Regions from separate parts of the Parabacteroides sp. 20_3 genome, predicted to be linked through region 1. Evidence: riboswitches for the same ligand, from Rfam matches in the RefSeq annotation. Region 1 holds a riboswitch; each other region holds the start of a gene.
The links. Region 1 has a riboswitch for cobalamin ahead of ACESPU_RS16950 (TonB-dependent receptor). Riboswitches for the same ligand answer to the same signal wherever they lie in the genome.
Positions count from the first base shown of each region.

Region 1 (3,287 bases):
CCCAAACGAAAGATTCCCTTGACATTCAAGTTATGGTAATGAATCCGTTTCGTCATATCACTCTCTCCGCTTTTCTTTCCATCAAAGAAATCCTTATACGTACTATGATTGTCCGACAGATAATCAGCGTTCAAATAAGAGTTCTTATTAATCATGTATTGAGCGCCCGCCCCATAAGTGAACGTCTCTTTTCTCATATCATAGTTGGTCGTATTCACTTTATCCATTGGCATCGGACGATCGCTGGAACGTCCGAAGAAAGTACCACGCACATAAAAAGACAAACGATCCGTAGCGTCGTACGTGAAACGTTGGTTGATCACGTTCCGGTGAAATCCCTCGGAAGCTTGCTTATTGGTAGGAACCAACTCACCTTTACTCTCCGTATAGGGATTTAATTGCCAACCATCGGCCCGTTGATATTGATAAGAAGTATATGAACCGAACTTCCCTACATTCACGTCCGCGTTGACCGACTGCAAGAATTGGTTCTTGCTACCATAACGGCTATTGCTCGTCACGTTCACCTTATTGCGGGAATCATCCGTGATGATATTGATAACGCCGGCGATCGCGTCGCTACCATACAAAGCGGAAGCGGCCCCGTTCAAGATCTCTACCCGCTTTACGTTAGACATATCGATACGGGAATAGGTATCATCGCCGGCCAAACGCTTACCGTTTTCCAAGATAACCACGTATTTCTCTGTCAATCCGTTCATATTCATCGTAGCCCCCTGTCCGTTTTCCATAAATACGATACTCGGATTCAGCTTGGTCATCGCATCTTGGAAATTGGTTACGCTCGCCTCTTTCAAGTCTTTTCCCGTAAGCACTTTCACGGGAATAGGGGAATTACTCATGCGGCGATGCGAACCGGTACCGGTTACCACCACTTGATCGATATTCACATACTTTTCTTTCAGCTTAATAACGACATCTTTTTCCGAGTGATCCGTTTGATACACGCCTTGCTCATAGCCAAGGTAAGTCACACGAATACGATGTCTACCATCGGGAAGGTTCAGCTCAAATTTTCCGCTGGCATCCGTGGTTGTTCCATTCAAGGATTCCGACACGCGGATATTCGCGCCCGGAATTGGTTCATTACTTTCATCCACGACCTTACCCTGTAAACGTACCTGCGCAAATGATACGTTTATCGCACAACTTACAGCTAAAGCCGCGCACAAACACTTTCTTTTCATAAACGATTTGTTATTATGTATATTTCCGCTTTCCTGACCCCGAGAAAAACAGCAATAAAACGCTTGGCAGGTTTCCTGACTTACCTCGTAGAAAACGACCTTCCCGTCTTTTACAGACAGTGGTATGAGAAATGTTTTCTACTTTACAAAAGCTTACAGTAGCGGGCACTGCTCCGGATTCACACCGGATTCCCTCTTTATGACGAAACCGGATGGTTTTACGTCATCACCAAAACGGGGGCAAAAGTATGAATTATTTTATATAAACAAAAATATATCCCGGCTTATGTTCTTTAAAAGCTTTACAAAGAGAAGCTTATAACACATCACATCACCAAAAAGGAAAACAAAAGCAATCATACAAGACACAAAGTTTTCCAAAACTTTTTACAACACACTGCAAATTAACACCTTAACATAATTTAATCAGCAAAAAGTTTTCCAAAAAGAAAATCATATAGTGTAATAAGATACCTTTGCACGCATAATCAATCACAAATTAATCGACATCATGATACAGACAGTTGTTAAACGGGACGGGCGTATCGTTGGCTTCAACGAGGAGAAGATAGTAACCGCTATCCGTAAAGCCATGTTGCATACAGACAAGGGAGAAGATATGCAACTGATTCGCCAGATCACAGATCATATCTCATTCAAGGGAGAACCTCAAATGACCGTAGAGGCGATTCAAGATGCCGTGGAACTGGAATTGATGGCCAGTAGCCGGAAGGACGTAGCGCAGAAATATATCGCTTACCGAAATCAGCGAAGCGTAGCCCGCAAGGCGAAAACACGGGATATGTTCTTGGAGATTATCAATATCAAATCCAACGACATCACCCGTGAGAACGCGAATATGAACGCCGATACACCCGCCGGCATGATGATGAAATTCTCCAGCGAGACCACCAAGCCGTTTGTCGATGACTATTTATTGAGCGAAGAGGTCAAGGAAGCCGTATCAAACAACTATCTCCATATTCATGATAAAGATTATTATCCGACTAAAAGCTTGACCTGCGTACAACACCCGTTGGATCGCATCCTAAAATACGGGTTCTCCGCCGGTCATGGCGAATCACGTCCGGCTAAACGAATCGAAACCGCTAGTATCCTTGGCTGTATCTCTCTAGAGACCGCCCAAAACGAGATGCATGGCGGACAGGCGATACCGGCGTTCGACTTCTACCTAGCTCCTTACGTACGTAATAGCTTTATCGAGGAAGTAAAGACCTTAGAGGATTTATACGGACAGGATTTCTCCCACTTATATAATAAGCCTATCGACGATTACCAGACACAGACCTTGGATGGATTAAGCGGTGATAGACGCGTCATACAACATGCCATCAACCGCACGGTAAGCCGTGTACACCAATCGATGGAGGCTTTTATCCATAATATGAACACGATCCATTCCCGTGGAGGCAACCAAGTGGTATTCAGCTCCATCAATTATGGAACCGACACCTCGGCGGAAGGTCGTTGTATCATCCGGGAGTTATTAAAAAGCACTTACAGAGGCGTAGGTAACGGCGAGACCGCTATCTTCCCGATCCAGATATGGAAAAAGAAACGAGGCGTAAGCTATCTGCCGGAAGACCGTAACTACGATCTTTACCAATTGGCCTGCAAGGTCACCGCCCGTCGTTTCTTCCCGAACTTCTTGAATCTCGACGCAACCTTCAACCAAAGCGAGGATTGGAAAGCGGACGATCCTCAGCGCTATATCCACGAGGTAGCGACCATGGGATGCCGTACCCGTGTATTCGAGAATCGTTTCGGACCAAAGACTTCTATCGGACGAGGTAATCTCTCTTTCTCGACGATCAATATCGTGCGATTGGCTATCGAGTGCATGCAGGTGGAGAACAAGGAGGAACGTATCGCCCTATTTTTCGCTAAACTGGATCATATGCTGGAACTTACGGCTTGTCAGTTGCATGAGCGTATGGAGTTCCAGAAAACCGCTTACGCGAAGCAATTCCCGTTGTTGATGTCTTCCTTATGGCTAGGCTCGGAAAAATTGAAGCCTAACGATTCGATTGCCTCCGTTATCAACCAAGGCACCTTGGG
Region 1 covers NZ_CAXSNO010000008.1:242,092-245,378, reverse strand. The annotation lists gene ACESPU_RS16950 (TonB-dependent receptor) at 1-1,208, opposite strand, end outside; cobalamin riboswitch at 1,256-1,457, opposite strand; gene ACESPU_RS16945 (anaerobic ribonucleoside triphosphate reductase) at 1,720-3,287, shown strand, end outside.

Region 2 (3,287 bases), on a different contig from region 1:
CCAGACTCCGGCCGAGGCTGCCCGTCAAGCTGTGGAGAACGACGTTCACGTAATGGGCGTTTCTTCTTTGGCCGCTGGTCATAAGACGTTGGTTCCGCAGGTTATCGAGGAGTTGAAGAAACTAGGTCGTGAGGACATCATCGTTATTGCTGGAGGTGTAATCCCGGCTCAAGACTATGATTTCTTGTATAAGGCTGGCGTTGCCGCTATCTTTGGCCCGGGTACTTCCGTATCGAAGGCAGCTTGCCAGATCCTTGAGATCTTGTTAGGCGAATAAATGGAGTTTAGACCTTACGGTTTTTAAATAAAGAGAGGCTGGACAATTGATTTTGTCCGGCCTTTTTTAGTATTGTATGCGGGTTTATGTACTTTTGTAGCGATTATTCAATTAAAAAGGGAAAGAATCATGGGAATCGTTATAGGTATAGATGTGGGAGGTAGCACGACCAAGATCGTCGGCGTGGAGGATAAGAAGATCAAGAACCCGATGTTCGTGAAAGCTACCGATCCGGTAACCTCTTTATTCGGGGCCTTCGGTAAATATATTTATGATAATAACATCTCGCTCTCGAATATAGAGAAAGTGATCTTGACAGGTGTAGGTAGTGCTTATATCGATCAACCTTTATATGGCTTACCAACTGCGAAGACGGATGAGTTCCTTGCGAATGGGCTAGGGGCGCAATATAATACGGGACTGGACAGTCTATTGGTGGTCAGCATGGGAACGGGTACCTCCTTTGTCAAGGTACAAGGCTCCACGATCGAGCATATCGGGGGATTGGGTATCGGTGGCGGAACAATCCTCGGCTTGTCTAAGCTATTATTGAAAACGCATGACTTTCACCAAATAGCGTCTTTGGCCGAGCACGGTTCCTTGAATGATATCGACTTGCATATCCGGGATATTACGCCGCATCCGCTACCCGGCCTGCCGCTGGACGTGACAGCCTCTATTTTCGGAAAAGCGGACGCGAACGCTAAGGTTGAGGATATCGCTCTCGGTATCGTTCATATGGTCTTGCAGACCATCGGACAAGGAGCTGTTTTCGCCTCGTTAAATGGCGATATCAAGAATATCGTATTGATCGGTAACCTGACTCGCTTGCCACAATGCCCGGATATTTTCCCCCGTCTGGAGGAGATGTGCGATGTCCATTTCAAGATACCGGAGTATGCCGAGTATCGCACGGCTATCGGGGCGGCTTTATGCTATATCAGGAACCGGGAATATAAGGATATTTTTTGTGGAAAGTGTTAGGCTACATCAAAACTTTATGTATCTTTGCTACATGCTTTGTTCCCTTTCGGCAATCGCCGGATAGGGATTAAAAGGGAATCGGGTGAGAATCCCGGACAGTCCCGCTGCTGTAAGCTTCATAAACGGGTTGAGCAATACTGTTGCCACTGTTCATTCAAGTGAATGGGAAGGCGCTTAAGACCGGAAGTAAGTCAGAAGACCTGCAAGGCGTGTATATTTTCGACGGCTTCGAGGAAAGGCCGGAAGAGAACGCAAGAACCGTATCCGGTTTTTACTATTCTTTATCCAAGGTTTTCTTATCAAGTCGTCTCATGGTTTCGGATAATTATTTTGCCATAATAATTAGGGAAAGAAGCATGAATCTGACCGACGGGATGAGCTCCGTGTGTAAGATGCATGCTTTCTTTGCGTTTAAAGGACTGGGGTATTCCGTGAACACTCTATAGAGAATATTTGTTTATTATTAGAAAAGTGCGTTTATTTGCAACGAGTAATTAACAAAAGAAGTATGAATATGAAGAAAATTGTGGGACTTGTTATGGTTGCCTTGCTAGCGTTGATGGCGCTTCCGGCGAACGCTCAGCTTAAATTCGGTATCAAGGGAGGTGTGAATATATCGTCTGTTCATTTCAACTCGGACGTGTTGAAAGCGGATAATGTAACCGGCTTTCAAGTGGGTCCGATGATCGAGACGACCTTACCGTTGGTCGGTGTCGGGATCGATGCGGCGGTGTTGTATTCGCAAAAAGGTTTGGAGACGACCTCGGCTGGCGGGGTTAAGACTTCGATGAAGACGGATTATATCGATGTTCCGGTCAACTTGAAATGGAAATTCGGTTTACCGATCGTCAAGGCGTATTTGGCAGCCGGTCCGTATATCGGTTTCCGTGTAGGCGGTGATAAATTTTGGGATATCCCGGGTTCCGTAGCGGATCAGGTGAAGGCGAAGAATTTCAGCGCAGGTTTTAACTTCGGTGCCGGCGTGGAACTGATCAGTCACTTGCAGGTGGGTTTCAATTATGGTCTGGGACTGACTGATAACTATAGCATTGAGAAGGTGAACCTCTCCGACGGTGCCGGAAAGAACCGTGGATGGTCTATCACGGCAGCGATCTTGTTCTAAATAGGTGAAAATAAAATGAGAGAGGCTGGGCTTTAGAAGTCCGGCCTTTTTTGTTATTTTTGGGCTCGTAATGAAACACCTGTTTGAATGAAATACGCGGACGTCATACTTCCCCTTCCTTTGGAGAATAGCTATACCTATCGGATACCCGAAGATCTGGAGAGAGCCGTGATTCCCGGTTGCCGGGTGATCGTGCATTTCGGGAAGAAACGATATTATACGGCTATCGTCATGGAGGTACACGACCGGGAACCGGTATCCGATTTTGAGACGAAGGAGATCTACGCTTTGCTGGATGCCACGCCGGTGCTCCGCCGTCCGCAACTCCGTTTCTGGAAATGGATATCTTCTTATTATATATGTAAGCTGGGCGACGTGTATAAGGCGGCCTTGCCTTCCGGCTTAAAGTTGGAAAGCGAGACGGCGGTTACTTATAATGAGGATTTCGAGGCCACCGCCCCCTTGCGCCCGAACGAGCAAGCGGTACTGGATGCCTTTAGCGGGGTTTTGAAATTGACGATCTCGGAGTTGGAGAAGAAGACCGGTCTCCGAAATGTTGTCCCGATCGTCTCTTCCTTGATGGTGAAAGGGGCGGTCGAGGTGAGCGAGGAGCTAAAGCGAGGATTCGTTCCAAAGACACAGGCGTTTATCCGTTTGGCCGAGGCTTACCGGGATGAGACGAAATTACAGGCGGTGTTCGAGGATTTGAAACGAGCGAAGAAGCAAGAGCTTCTGTTGGTCAGCTTCTTGGATTTAAGCCATACGTTAAATCCTGCTTTATCGAAGGAGCTTTCCAAGAAAGAGCTATTGGAACGCAGTGGTTATACCTCTGCGGTATTGGAGGGTCTGCTGAAACGGGGTATCTTGGAGAGTTACGAGAAAGAGGTGGGGCGTTTGCAAGTA
Region 2 covers NZ_CAXSNO010000004.1:280,631-283,917, reverse strand. The annotation lists gene scpA (methylmalonyl-CoA mutase) at 1-277, shown strand, start outside; gene coaW (type II pantothenate kinase) at 407-1,261, shown strand; cobalamin riboswitch at 1,281-1,484, shown strand; gene ACESPU_RS10365 (porin family protein) at 1,776-2,384, shown strand; gene priA (primosomal protein N') at 2,472-3,287, shown strand, end outside.
Region 2: linked by a shared signal. The riboswitch ahead of ACESPU_RS10365 (porin family protein) and the one ahead of ACESPU_RS16950 (TonB-dependent receptor) in region 1 are both predicted to bind cobalamin.

Region 3 (3,287 bases), on a different contig from region 1:
CAAATCGGTCTGATTGGTTGGGCGATCGGGATATCCTAAAGCCGTCGCCGCTTTATTTACCTCTGATTTCATGCCTACCAATTCCAGCATATCACCGGAATCTATCACCGTAGCGGCCAAGACCGGGATATTGATACCCGCGCGCCTTACGGACTTGATGCTAACACCATGCATGAACGATTGATTGCGTAAATAGCAGATCTTTTTCCCCACGTATTCCTTATGGATCACTAGTACGGGTAACGTCTCTGCCGGAAAATCAAGCAATTCAATGTCATTGACCTCGTCGCCAATCCAGTTCTCCTCTCCGATCACGAATTCCCGGCGACCGCTTAGAACAACCTCATTTCCGGTATGTAAAACCAAATCCGGTTTAACATCGGTTACTACATTATTAATACGGACACGCTCCACGAACAAATGCCGTCCCAATTGGTCTAAATATACCTCCAACTGCTTTACGCTTTTGCCATCCTTGAACCATTCATTACTAATCTTATAGGCCCGGAAAGTTACCGGACGGGCGGCTGGCATAAAGCCCGGTTGCTCGCTCTCGTCGTTATTTCCCATTTTAGCCTCTAGCTCTTTACACGCTTTTTTCACGTAGTCGAGTCCTCCTAAAAGACGTGGCCCGATATCACTCACTAACCATGCGGATCCTGCCGTACCGAAAATATAAGTTACCGCATAGGCCACGGGCATTACATTTACCATAGCACTTTTATCCGTATCGCTAATATTCATCTGTCCGATCGTATCTTCGGCAACTCCTAATACTGCCGACATCGTCTGGGAGCCCGCCAATAATCCTGCGGCCTCGCCTGCGTTATATCCCATAAGTTTCGCTAACAAAAAAGGAGCGATCAAACAAAATATACACATGACGGCGGCGAAAAGCATTTGAGGAAGACCTTCCTTTTTCAATCCCCGGAAGAACTGTGGCCCAACGCTATATCCTACAGCGAAGAGGAACATCAAGAAAAAGACGGACTTTAACGGTCCGCTTATATCGATTTTTAATTGCCCGATCAATACACCGACCAATAATACGCTGGTAACCGTTCCCAGCGTGAACTTCTTTATCTTAAACTTGCCAATCCAGAAACCGAGAGCTAAGGTTATGAAAATAGCTAGCTCCGGATAATGTTGAAGTAAATTAGTTATCCATTCCATATCTATTTATTTGATGTTAAACAAAAAAGATGCTATTGGAACAGGGATTCTTTGAAAGATGTTGTTACTTTTCGGGATTATTTATATAAATTTGCGACCGCTTAGGTGATAGAGTTTGTCTACCGACAACTCTATAAAAGGGAATCCGGTTAGAATCCGGAACAGTGCCCGCTACTGTGAAGCTCTTGAAAAGGAAAGCGTTCTGCTATGCCACTGTCTTAAGAAAGATGGGAAGGTTGCTTTCCGAGCCAGTCAGGAAACCTGCCAAGCGAAGTAATGATTAATTCCTCCCGGGGTTAGGAGCAATTAAGAGGATAGAAATATCACCTATATCTAAAAGATGTTGGAGACGGAATAATACGTTGTCTCCGTGGGATTGATATGTAATCTAATTATTAATATATTCATATGATGAGGAAACACTTACTATCTTTCTTCCTGCTGGTCATCAGCCTAGTTTGTCGTGCGCACGATGGCGAGAATTTTGTAGCATCCGATTTATTCGCCTCTTTACAACCGGGCGATAAGGCCGCTTTATTGATGGTACATTTTGGAACAACCCATGATGATACCCGTGCCTTGACAATCGACGCGATCAATCAAAAAGCGAAAGAAGCTTTCAAAGATGTTGAGTTGCGTGAGGCATGGACTTCTCGCATTGTAATGCGCCGCTTAAAAGCTCGTGGCATAGAGAAACTAAACCCGATCGAAGCCTTGGAAAAGTTAAAGGCTGATGGTTATACGCACATCTTGATCCAATCCACGAATATAATCGAAGGTATCGAGATGGAATCCTTACGTAAAGACGTTGCCGCCATGAAGTCTTCTTTCAAGGAAATCCGAATCGGCAATCCCCTATTGTATACGCCGGAAGATTATGAGGCAGTAATCGCTGCTATCATAAAAAATGGGGCGAAGGAAGGCGCTACATTATTAGTAGGTCATGGCACTTATACTCCAGCAACGGCCCAATATGCCATGTTGGATTATATGTTGAAGGAGAAGGGGTTCAAGAATTATTCCGTAGGAACTATTGAAGGTTATCCTTCTTTTGATACGATGGAAGCTCAAGTAAAAGCCAATGGTACGAAGAAAGTCGTGTTAATGCCATTTATGTTTGTCGCTGGAGACCATGCGAAAAACGATATCGCCGGTGATTGGAAAGAGGAACTGGAAAAGAAAGGCTACGAGGTAAGCGTATTTATGGAAGGTCTGGGACAGAATCCGGATATTCAGAAGATTTTCATCGAGCACGCCCGTTTTATGGCTAAACATAAGATGATTGATATCGTCGACAAGAAAAAAGCTTATGCGGTAGAAAAGGACTAATATGCTAAATACATGAAAAGAGTTTTGACAATCTTACCGTTGACAGCCTTATGTATCAGTACGATGCAGGCACAACACAAGAATGAGTACACGAATTTCGCCGATACGACATTCAATATTCAAGAAGTCGTAGCGACCGCCGCACGCAAGCCACGTCCACAAATCACGAAGTTGGACGTACCTATGAAATATCTTCCTATTTCAATTAATAGCATTACGGCGAGTAGTTTGGAGTTGCGAGGTATCCGTAATATCCAAGATGCGGTACGCTTTATGCCGGGCGTACGATTCCAAACATCTTATGGCGCATTTCAACAATTGTCGATCCGTGGTTTCGATCATTCTATCATGATGATAGACGGTATCCGCGATGAACGTTCGGCAATAAACAACTCTTATCCCGTACCCGATCTATCCTGTATCGAGTCTATTGAATTATTAAAGGGACCGGCTTCTGTACTTTACGGACATTCAGCCGTAGGTGGAACCTTGAATATCGTTCGTAAATCCCCGTCAGAGAAACAGAGCGTTAATGCTCGATTGGCCTACGGTAGTTACGAGAATAAAGAGGCGACACTTGGCATGGGCGGTAAATTGGTCGGTCCGGTCAATTATTACGCCAATGTCAACTTTTCCGATCAAGAGGGCTGGCGTGATAATGGCAACCGTCGCTTTTCCGGTTATCTGGCATTGCAAGCTAAAATGACGGAACGTGACATATTAGATGTTCGCGGAGGTTTTAACCGCGACTTCTATGGGACGGAGATCGGTCTTCCCGATTTAAT
Region 3 covers NZ_CAXSNO010000001.1:49,238-52,524, reverse strand. The annotation lists gene aspT (aspartate-alanine antiporter) at 1-1,173, opposite strand, end outside; cobalamin riboswitch at 1,260-1,457, shown strand; gene ACESPU_RS00200 (sirohydrochlorin cobaltochelatase) at 1,585-2,502, shown strand; gene ACESPU_RS00195 (TonB-dependent siderophore receptor) at 2,515-3,287, shown strand, end outside.
Region 3: linked by a shared signal. The riboswitch ahead of ACESPU_RS00200 (sirohydrochlorin cobaltochelatase) and the one ahead of ACESPU_RS16950 (TonB-dependent receptor) in region 1 are both predicted to bind cobalamin.